DNA from 3 places in the Planococcus kocurii genome. Region 1 is predicted to be linked to each of the others. Evidence: riboswitches for the same ligand, from Rfam matches in the RefSeq annotation. Region 1 holds a riboswitch; each other region holds the start of a gene.

Region 1 (3,212 bases):
AACCGGTAAGGTGAAGGGTCCTAAAAACGGTATCGAAATGCCAAAAAAGAGCGTCGTCACAGCGCCGACTGAGGCACCGGAAGACACTCCCAGGGTGTAAGGATCGGCCAATGGATTTTTTAAAAGCCCTTGGAACGCAGCACCCGCAATCGCTAGCGCTGCTCCAACAAGCCCTGCCAAAATTACGCGAGGCATGCGAATATTCCATAAAATATTGGCCGCCGCTTCATCTGATGACGGATTCCACAGCACAACTGGTGAAATAGAAACCGTTCCAACGGTCACCCCGAGCAATACGGCTCCTACTAAAATCAGCAGAGAGACGCTGTATGCTACTAGATGTTTACTCATTGAAAACATCAGGATAAACTGCCTGTGCCATTTCCATTAGTCCTGCAGTTAAACGTGGTCCTGAACGAGTGAGCATATCCGAATTTAAGCTGTAGATGGCATCTTCTTTAACAGCTGTTACTTCTGCAAAGCCGCCACGTTTTTTAATTTGACCGACTGCATCTTCAACATAATCGCCTTCTGTCGTGATCATAACATCCGGATTTGCTGCAACGATTGCTTCTGGGTCCATAATAACCCATCCTTCTAATTCGCCAGCAACGTTTTCCGCATTAATCAATGTCAACATTTCATCCATGAATGTGCCGCTTCCCGTTGTGTAAATGTCCGGTTGGCTGCCGACTTCTAAAAAGACCGTTTTGGGTTCTTCAATTGTTGCTGCCAGTTCTTCGATTTCAGCCACTTGGACTTCCATTTCTGAAACTAGTTTTTCTGCTGCTTCCATCGTTCCTGTCGCTTGTGCAATTTCTGTAATTGAATCGTAAACTTCTTCAAAACTAGCCGCATTTTGAACGACGAATACGTCAAGGCCTGCATCACGTAATTGTTGCAATCCAGCATCTCCAACACCTAGTCCCGATTCGTGTGCAAGTACTAAGTCTGGCTGAAGGCTAATAATTTTTTCTACATTAAATTCTTGTCCCCCAATTTTTTCAACATCCGTTGTTTCTTCTGGGTAGTTATCATAATCGGATACGCCGACCATTTTTTCACCTAATCCTAATTCATAAGCAATTTCTGTATTCGATGGAATCATTGAGACAATAGCTTCTGGCTCTTCTTCAATAACAATTTCATCTCCGACTGCATCTGTAATGGTTACCGGATATTCAACTTCCGCTACTTCTGCCGGTGGTTCTGCTGGTGTTTCGACATCCTCTTCAGGTGTTGCCGCATCTCCACATCCTGCTAGTAAAACGGCTGCTAATCCCGCTGTTGCTCCAAACTCCCAAAACTTGTTCATCATTAAAATCCCCCTAGAGTGTCGTGTTTTTGTTATAAAAAATCGCTGCAGGCGGACGCTGATTTGTGGACTACTTAAAACTGACACAAAACAAAATCCCCCGCAAAGTTCTGCGAGGGATTGAAAGGACGCCATAAAAAAGCATGCGCATCCAGCCTTTCCTCGCAGGCATATGGGTGTGTTGTCATAAAGGCAGGTCTCCTGGCTTGTGATCATTGGTGTTTGCACCTTCCCAAAGCATTGCTTCAGTGGCATATTGCAAATTCCTCTCACATACAGTGGCGGGACCGCGCCGGAGTTGAACCGGCTTCCCTTTTAACTCATGTTCTTAGACATAAGCACCTTTATGAATCGCTATTAAGTTCTAATTCTGTTTCATTATACACGTAACCGTTTAGCTTTCGCTTACATTTTTTCAGGAGCTTCGACGCCGACTGTTTTGAGTGCATTCGCTAACGTTGTTTTCACAGCCGTGATCAATGCCAAACGAGCACTTGTCATTTCGGCGTTTGCTGCATCTAATACTTTATTGGCATTGTAGAAACTATGGAAATTTGACGCCAATTCTTGAATGTACGTTGTAATACGGTGAGGTGCACGTTGTTTCGCTGCATCTGCGATGACTTGTGGGAAATCCCCAATTTTTTTCAAAACATCAATTTCTTTTTCAGAAGTCAACAAGTTTAAATGCTCTTCTGAAGCTAGTAAACCTTGTTCTTCTGCTTGACGCAAGATTGAGCTAATACGAGCATGCGCATATTGCGAGTAATAAACCGGGTTTTCGTTGGACTGTGAAACGGCCAAATCCAAATCAAAGTCCATATGCGAATCGCCTGAACGCATCGCGAAGAAATAACGAACGGCATCTAGTCCAACTAGTTCGACTAGTTCGCGCATCGTTACCGCTTTTCCTGTACGTTTACTCATCTTCATTTTTTCGCCGTCTTTGTACAATTGCACCATTTGAATAATGCTCACTTCAAGTGTATCACGGTCATAACCAAGCGCTTCGATCGCTGCTTTCATCCGTGGAATATAACCGTGATGGTCAGCACCCCAAACGTTGATCAGCTTGCCAAAACCGCGTTGCAATTTATCTTCATGGTAGGCAATATCCGGCATTAAATACGTATACGTGCCATCATTTTTAATTAAGACACGATCTTTGTCATCTCCAAATGTTGTTGACCGGAACCATGTAGCGCCTTCTTCTTCAAAGACATGACCATTTGCACGGAGCTTAGCTAATGCTTCATCGATTTTACCGTTTTTGTATAAGGATGATTCTGGGTACCATTCATCAAACTCAACGCGGAAGTTTGCTAAATCTTGTTGCAGTTTAGCTAATTCCACTTTTAACCCGTGTTGACGGAATGTTTCAAAACGCTCTTCATGCGTCATGCTAACAAATTTATCGCCATGTTCTTGAACCAGCGCTTCTGCGATGTCTTTAATATCTTGGCCACGGTAGCCATCTTCTGGCATGCTGTCGCCTTTGCCAAGTGCTTCAAAATAACGCGCTTCGATCGATAAAGCCAAATTGTTAATTTGGTTACCGGCATCGTTAATATAATATTCACGAGATACATCATATCCAGCCAAGTCTAGAATGTTGCATAGCGAATCGCCGACTGACGAGCCACGCGCATGCCCTAAATGCAGGTCTCCAGTTGGATTAGCCGAAACAAACTCGACTTGGATGCGCTCATTGCCGCCTGCCGTTGAACGCCCGTAATCTACTTTTTGCTCTAGTACCGTTTTGACAACGTCCTGCAAATAATCTTTTTTGATTGTAATGTTGATAAATCCGGGTCCAGCAATATCTACTGTTTGGATGTTCGCTGCATCTTTATCAAGATTTGCTACAATCGCTTCGGCAATTGCACGAGGTGGCTTT
Region 2 (3,212 bases), 450 kb from region 1:
TTGTTCGGATTTTGACGATTGACTTCGTCACGGTAAAACATATACGGTGTGCCAGTTTCTAGCTGAGACACCATGATGCGCGCCATAATTTCCATTGCGCGATACGTTTTACGCGGCAATAACGGATGATCAACTGCTTCTTGGTATTTTTCGCTAAAGTATTTGGAATCTTTTTCATCGTAAAAATCTTCAAGTCCTAATGCGTTGCCATTCGCATCTTTCCAGCCCATCACTTGCTTGACTTGGTGTGGACAGAACGTATGCCATTCCCCAATACTGCGTCCGTTTTCGTCTTTTTCTTGCAGACGCTCCATAAACAAATCTGGAATTGATACACCTGTGAAAATATCATGTGCTTTGCGGCGCTCGTCGCCATTATTGGTTTTCAAATCCAAGAAGCCGTTCATAATGTCTTTATGGAAGACGTCTAAGTAAATCGCGACTGCTCCTTGACGCTGACCTAGCTGATCGACACTGACCGCTGTATCATTAAGCAAACGAATCCACGGTACGACACCCGAAGAATTGCCTTTGAATTTTTTAATGTCTGAGCCTAACGCTCGCACTTTGCCGTAATAAATGCCGATGCCCCCACCATCTTTACTAAGGCGCGCGATATCCCAGTTGTTTAAGTAAATGCCGTCTAAAGAATCGTCTACCGTATCGATAAAACACGAAGACAATTGCCCAAAACTTTTACCTGCATTCGATAAAGTTGGAGTCGCAACGGTCATATACAAATGACTCATCGCCCAATACGCTTCTTTAACGAGCTCTAATCGACGCTCTTGCGGCTCATTTTGCATTAACGTCATGGCAATAACTAAAAAGCGCTCTTGCGGAAGTTCAAACAACTGCCCTTCATAGTCTTTTGCCAAATAACGATCTGCCAGTAAAAACAAACCGATGTAGTTAAATAGCAAATCCCGACTCGGCTCGATTTCTTGACCTATTTCTGTAATCTCTTCTTGAGAATAAGAAGCTAAGAGCTCTTTTGAGTAGATCCCGACTTGTGTTAATGCTTTGATTAACTCATAAAAGTCACCATATTTTTCAGTAGCGGAATAATTGCGGCTGCTTGCGGCTTTCTTATACAAATCACTGACATACAACTCTGCCGCTACGTAAGTCCAGTCTGGCTCGTCCATTGTGATACGATTTAATGCATAAAGTAAGGATTGCTCGCCTTTTGCTTGTTCAGCGAGTTTTGCTGCTCGCTCTAGTAGCTCGCGCGTATCTAGTCCATAAACCTCAGTTGCTCGCTTGAGCGCTTTTTCTACTGCGTCCATTTCTGTTGTATCTGTTTTCATATTCATATCAGCATAACTCCTTTGCGAATTCGTTCACTTTCATGCGTCGCTGTTTCCGCTCCTGTGCGCTTTTAAATAATTCTTTTTCAGCAGGAGTTTCTGGTATAACACCAACGACCGGTGTCGGTTTGCCGTCACTGTCGACTGCAACCATTGTCAAAATAGCTGTCGTCGTCAAATTTCTATTGCCGGTTTCAATCTGCTGACATTCTGCTTTAACATACACTTCCATCGATGTTCTTCCTGTCGATATTACAACACCTTCTAAGATGAAAATGTCCCCTACTTTAGCGGAAGATAAAAAATTCACCGTATCAATCGAAGCTGTAACGACTGCTTTTCCGCTGTGCCTCATGGCAGTAATAGCGGCAATTTCATCAATATACGCGAGTACGGTTCCACCGAATATCGTTCCTAAATGATTCGTATCAGGTGGCAACACTAACTTTGTTTGAATGGTTCTTGCCACACCTGCTGCTAATGGTTCTGTCATGATTGCATTTCCTCCTTCTATGTAAAACAAAAAAACCCATCCTCTCAGGGAGGATGGGGTGGAAAACGCAGAATAGCGGAGAAAGGCAGCAAAAAATAGCTGCTCGCGCAGAATATCTTCGTTATCCTTCTCAACTCCCGGAGAAGATCATAAACTTAGAACAAAGGCAGGTTTCCTGGCTTGTGCGTCATCCTCTGCTATCTCCTTCCCGTCCATTGGACAGTGGATTGTGATAGCTCGTCAGCACTTACAGTTGCGGGTACAGCTCCGGTATTACCGGATTCCCTTTTAAGCCTTTTCAGGCACCTTTATCACTATTTTCACTACATATAGTTATCTGAATAATAAAAAACACTAAATGTTGTATCTATACACTATAAACCACTTTCATACTTTTAACAAGACTATTTACAAACTCGTGTTAATTAGCCGTCAAATATTGTTTTAACGCTTGTTTTACGGTACTCATTGTCTTTAGTTTGCTAAAGTCTACGCGCACATCGACAGCTTTTAATGCCAGTTCAGGACGAATTCCTGTAAAAATAAGCTGAATGCCTAACAAGCGCATGATTTGATCAATTTTGTATAGAAATTCTGCAACCACATTATCAATATTATAAATCCCTGAAACATCAATAATGAGACAATGCAAATTTTCTCCTTGAACTTTCTGCGGGATAATATCCAGCAGGCGCATACTCCGATCCCCATCGACTGATCCTACAAGTGGCAACACAGCTAGTCCATCAATAATCGGAACAATTGGTGCTGAAATTTCGTTTTTAAGTTGGCGTAAGTCATGCGACATTTTTTTCTGAAGCGTGATATCACGCATAGTGGACTGGATGGCTACCGTTTCTCCGTACTGAACTGGGTAACAATACAATTCAACATCGGCTAAAGTCCCGTCAAAACGTCTAACAGTCGTTTCCATCAACTCTCCAATTGTACGATTTTCCATCCCTTTTTGAATTCGCTTCGTAATTAATTCTTTGTAGTCGTCTGTAAAGACCTCTACTACATCTGCGCCCACAACTTCTTCTTGCTTCGCTTTAAAAAATTCAGCACCTGATTGGTTTATATATAAAACCTTCTGATTTGAATGGATAATTGTTGTTTCGTCAGAATAATTCACAATGTCCTGATACATTTTTTCTTTTTCTGGAATACTTGCTAACGAAGTTGGTGCATTCGGCATATCCCTTCACCCCTTCCGTTTCGGAAACTATCTACATCCTATTTTACACTTTTTCGAGAAAACTTTCAGTGTTAAGTAACACGTAAAAACAGCTGATCTATTCTTAATCCTTTCATCACTTATAAGACAGAAATTTCTTATCGTCCACTAGAAGTTCACATCAAATTAAAAAGAGTTGCCGGTTAAGCAACTCTCTCTACTTTCCTATCTA
Region 3 (3,212 bases), 1.1 Mb from region 1:
TGAATAGTTTTATTGTTATGCAAGGAGAGACCTATCAAGAAGAACGCAACGCAGAGGTTCTTTGGTCACCGAGGGTTGATAAATCGGGGATGATTCCACACTCTTGGAAACGAATGCAGGAGTTAAAAAAAGGCGATATCGTTTTTCATTATGTAAAAGGATTTTTAGTAGCTATTAGTCATGTACGAGAAGATTGTAAACATGGAACCAAACCTAAAAGTACAGACGAGCAGCAGGACAGTACTGAAGAGGCATTTATCGCACGGGCTGTTTATCGCGAATTGGACAATCCGTTATCCATTAAGGCGTTTTTTAGCGACATAGAGCCTTTACTGCCCGTAAAATACGCGGCATTTCAAGAAGATGCTAGTGGCAATTCAGGTTATTTGTATCCATGCAATGAAGAACTGGCGATGAAATTTTTAGAACTAATTAGCGCCTTAAATATTTTCACCTTGGAAGTCGAACAATTGGAGTTGTCAATGGAAGTGATTAAAAAAACAGAGCATGATCCATTAATCAGCTTGATTGCAGAAGCAGAACTACAAATCAAAATGAAAATGCGTAGAGGTAAAGAACAATTCAGAGAAAGTTTATTGCCGCTTTGGAACGGAGAATGTCCACTTTGTGGAATTGGTATTGACGCTGTGTTGAAAGCGACGCATGCCAAGCCTTGGAAAGACAGCTCAGCTGAAGAACGGCTAGATGCTTTTAATGGCATCTTACTTTGTGCCAATCATGCTGCTTTGTATTCAGCGGGGTTCATCGCATTTACCGGAGGTGGAAGTCTCCGTATTTCGAGTCAAATTCCAGAAGAACATTATCCCACCTACCAATTAAAAAGAGGGATAAAAATACCCGTTTCGCCAGAGCATGCTCTTTATTTAAGATGGCATAAACGAATCGTTTTTGTCGAACTGCCTAAAGTGAAACTGCTGGTCAATCAACAATAATCGTTCGATAAGTATGTCTTTTGTCGTACGACATATGCTACACTAGAAACAAGTGAATAATCATGCAGAAAAAAGGTGCTGATTCGTCAGCATAACAGGGAACTCGGTTAGATTCCGGGGCTGTTTCCGCAACTGTAAGTGCGTATGAAATAAGAAAATGCCACTGTTTAGTGTTACCAACTAAACGGGAAGGTTCTTAAAGTAAAGCGATGCACAAGCCAGGAGACCTACCTTTTTTTGAACGTATTTTTACTCTTCGGAAGATAAGGGAATCATACGGCAACGTTTCTATTTTGACTGCTGAAGTATGTCTCTAAATAGCTATGCCACCGTCCTCTTTTGAGGGCGGCTTTTTGCTGTTTAGAGAGCGTTCAATGCCATGATCTTCACCAAACGGAAGTGAGGTGGAATGATGAAAAAAGACATGCGTTATCTTTGTTATCCATTTATGCGGGAATCCGCAGTTACTGTGGATTTTGAAATTAGGACTGATTCGTTGACTACCCGAATCGGAGAAGCCCTGTCACTGACACAAGATATAGAAGCTATACAACGAGATCTGCAGATTTTACAACCTATGGCTTATCATTTGAACGGCTCAGTTCGCGGTAAAATAGCCGTTCATGAGGAAGACTTGATTGAGCTAAGTAACATGTATGATTATTATGTAAACTTCACAAAGGATAAAATCGGTAATTTTGTTTTGCCGCAAGGAACACACGCTGCATGCGTCCTGCATGTTTGTCGCAGTGAAGCGAAAAAATCAGTAAGGGCCTTGCACAAAGTGAGTTTAGAAAAAGAAATACCGAACATTCTCTTTGATTATGCCAATTTGTTAGCCAACGTGCTGTTTACGATGGCTGTTTATGTTAATCAGCATCACGGAGTGGAAGAAATCCCGTTCGTCAGCAAGTCCTATCCAACTAGACCTAAAAAGAAAGAAGTGACCAATCAACAATGAAAATTTCCTCGTTCAAATACGTAGCTATCGGAGCAGTTGTTTTAACTCTAGGTGCTTGTCAATCAGAAACAACAGAAAAAACAGATGCAGAACCAACGAATAAAGGAGAGGAGCAAGCAAACTATACCGTTACAGATGATTTAGACAACGAGTTGACGTTTGAAAAAGTACCTGAAACAGTTGTCTCACTTATTCCAAGTAATACTGAAATTTTGTATGGCATTGGAGCAGGAGAAAAAGTGATTGGCGCGACTGATTATGATAATTATCCAGCAGAAGCAGCTGAAGTTGAACGTGTTTCAGATTCAGTCGTTTTTAACGCAGAACGCATCATTGAAATGGATCCAGATGTCGTCATCGGTTATTCTACAGGTGCGCCAACCGGTTATGAAGAGTTAGAAGCTGCAGGTATCCAAGTATTTGTTATTGAATCAGCGCAATCTTTTGAAGATGTGTATGGCGACATCGAACAAATTTCGACCGTCATGGGTCTTGAAGACAAAGGGGATACGTTAAATAGCTCAATTCAGCAGCAAATTGAAGAAGTACAAGAAAAAATAGAAGGGGTAGAAGCGAAAAAACAAGTGTTTTTCGAAATCAGTCCTTCGCCCGAAATTTATACAGCAGGTCAAAAAACGTTCCAACAAGAAATACTGAACCATGCCAATGTCGAAAATATCTTTGGTGACCTCGAAGGATGGCCAAAAATTTCAGAAGAAGAAGTCATTACACGAAATCCAGAAATTATCACAACAACGGTTTCTTATACGGAAGATCCAATCGGGGAGATCAAAGCACGTGAAGGCTGGAGCGATATCGAAGCGATTCAAAACGATCAAGTCTTTTTCTTGGATTCTGATATCACATCACGCCCTGGACCGCGCATTGGTGACGCTGTGGAATTAGTAGCTAAAACAATTTACCCAGATTTATTTAACTAAAACACAAAAACTCCTCGCCTTAAAAGCGAGGAGTTTTTTTATGCAGTAAAACATGCCTGAAATCATAGCGTTATTTCAAGCTATCTGGATCTATTCCGAACTCCCTTTTTAATACGTTCCTCTTATCGGCTGGAGACAGCTCGATTTTTGTTTTTTGTCCATTTTCTGAGCGTGTTAACTGATGATCTGACAAAGTAATTCGTCCGTTTTGAGTTGCCCGAGTGACTAAGTCATTGTGTGTAAAAGAAGAGTCTTTAGATACTTGATTAAAGACACATCCTTCATGAAAGTCAACCAGCTGCTTTTCATCTGTTGAAAATCTATAAAGCACTTTTTCGTTCTCTTCATTTTCACGAA

The links. A riboswitch is a leader RNA that binds a small molecule or an ion and turns the genes downstream of it on or off. The one in region 1 is predicted to bind cobalamin.
Region 2: linked by a shared signal. The riboswitch ahead of AUO94_RS09690 (acyl-CoA thioesterase) and the one ahead of AUO94_RS11930 (ABC transporter substrate-binding protein) in region 1 are both predicted to bind cobalamin.
Region 3: linked by a shared signal. The riboswitch ahead of AUO94_RS00100 (ATP:cob(I)alamin adenosyltransferase) and the one ahead of AUO94_RS11930 (ABC transporter substrate-binding protein) in region 1 are both predicted to bind cobalamin.

The regions. Positions count from the first base shown of each region.
Region 1 is NZ_CP013661.2:2,420,248-2,423,459, reverse strand. Features, by position in the region: gene AUO94_RS11935 (FecCD family ABC transporter permease) at 1-360, opposite strand, end outside; gene AUO94_RS11930 (ABC transporter substrate-binding protein) at 344-1,315, opposite strand; cobalamin riboswitch at 1,490-1,676, opposite strand; gene argS (arginine--tRNA ligase) at 1,721-3,212, opposite strand, start outside.
Region 2 is NZ_CP013661.2:1,967,018-1,970,229, reverse strand. Features, by position in the region: gene AUO94_RS09695 (ribonucleoside-diphosphate reductase subunit alpha) at 1-1,316, opposite strand, end outside; gene AUO94_RS09690 (acyl-CoA thioesterase) at 1,318-1,803, opposite strand; cobalamin riboswitch at 1,952-2,128, opposite strand; gene AUO94_RS09685 (PAS domain S-box protein) at 2,225-3,001, opposite strand; gene AUO94_RS09680 (DUF3934 family protein) at 3,210-3,212, opposite strand, start outside.
Region 3 is NZ_CP013661.2:4,124-7,335, forward strand. Features, by position in the region: gene AUO94_RS00095 (HNH endonuclease) at 1-953, shown strand, start outside; cobalamin riboswitch at 1,009-1,202, shown strand; gene AUO94_RS00100 (ATP:cob(I)alamin adenosyltransferase) at 1,366-1,914, shown strand; gene AUO94_RS00105 (ABC transporter substrate-binding protein) at 1,911-2,855, shown strand; gene AUO94_RS00110 (arylamine N-acetyltransferase family protein) at 2,926-3,212, opposite strand, start outside.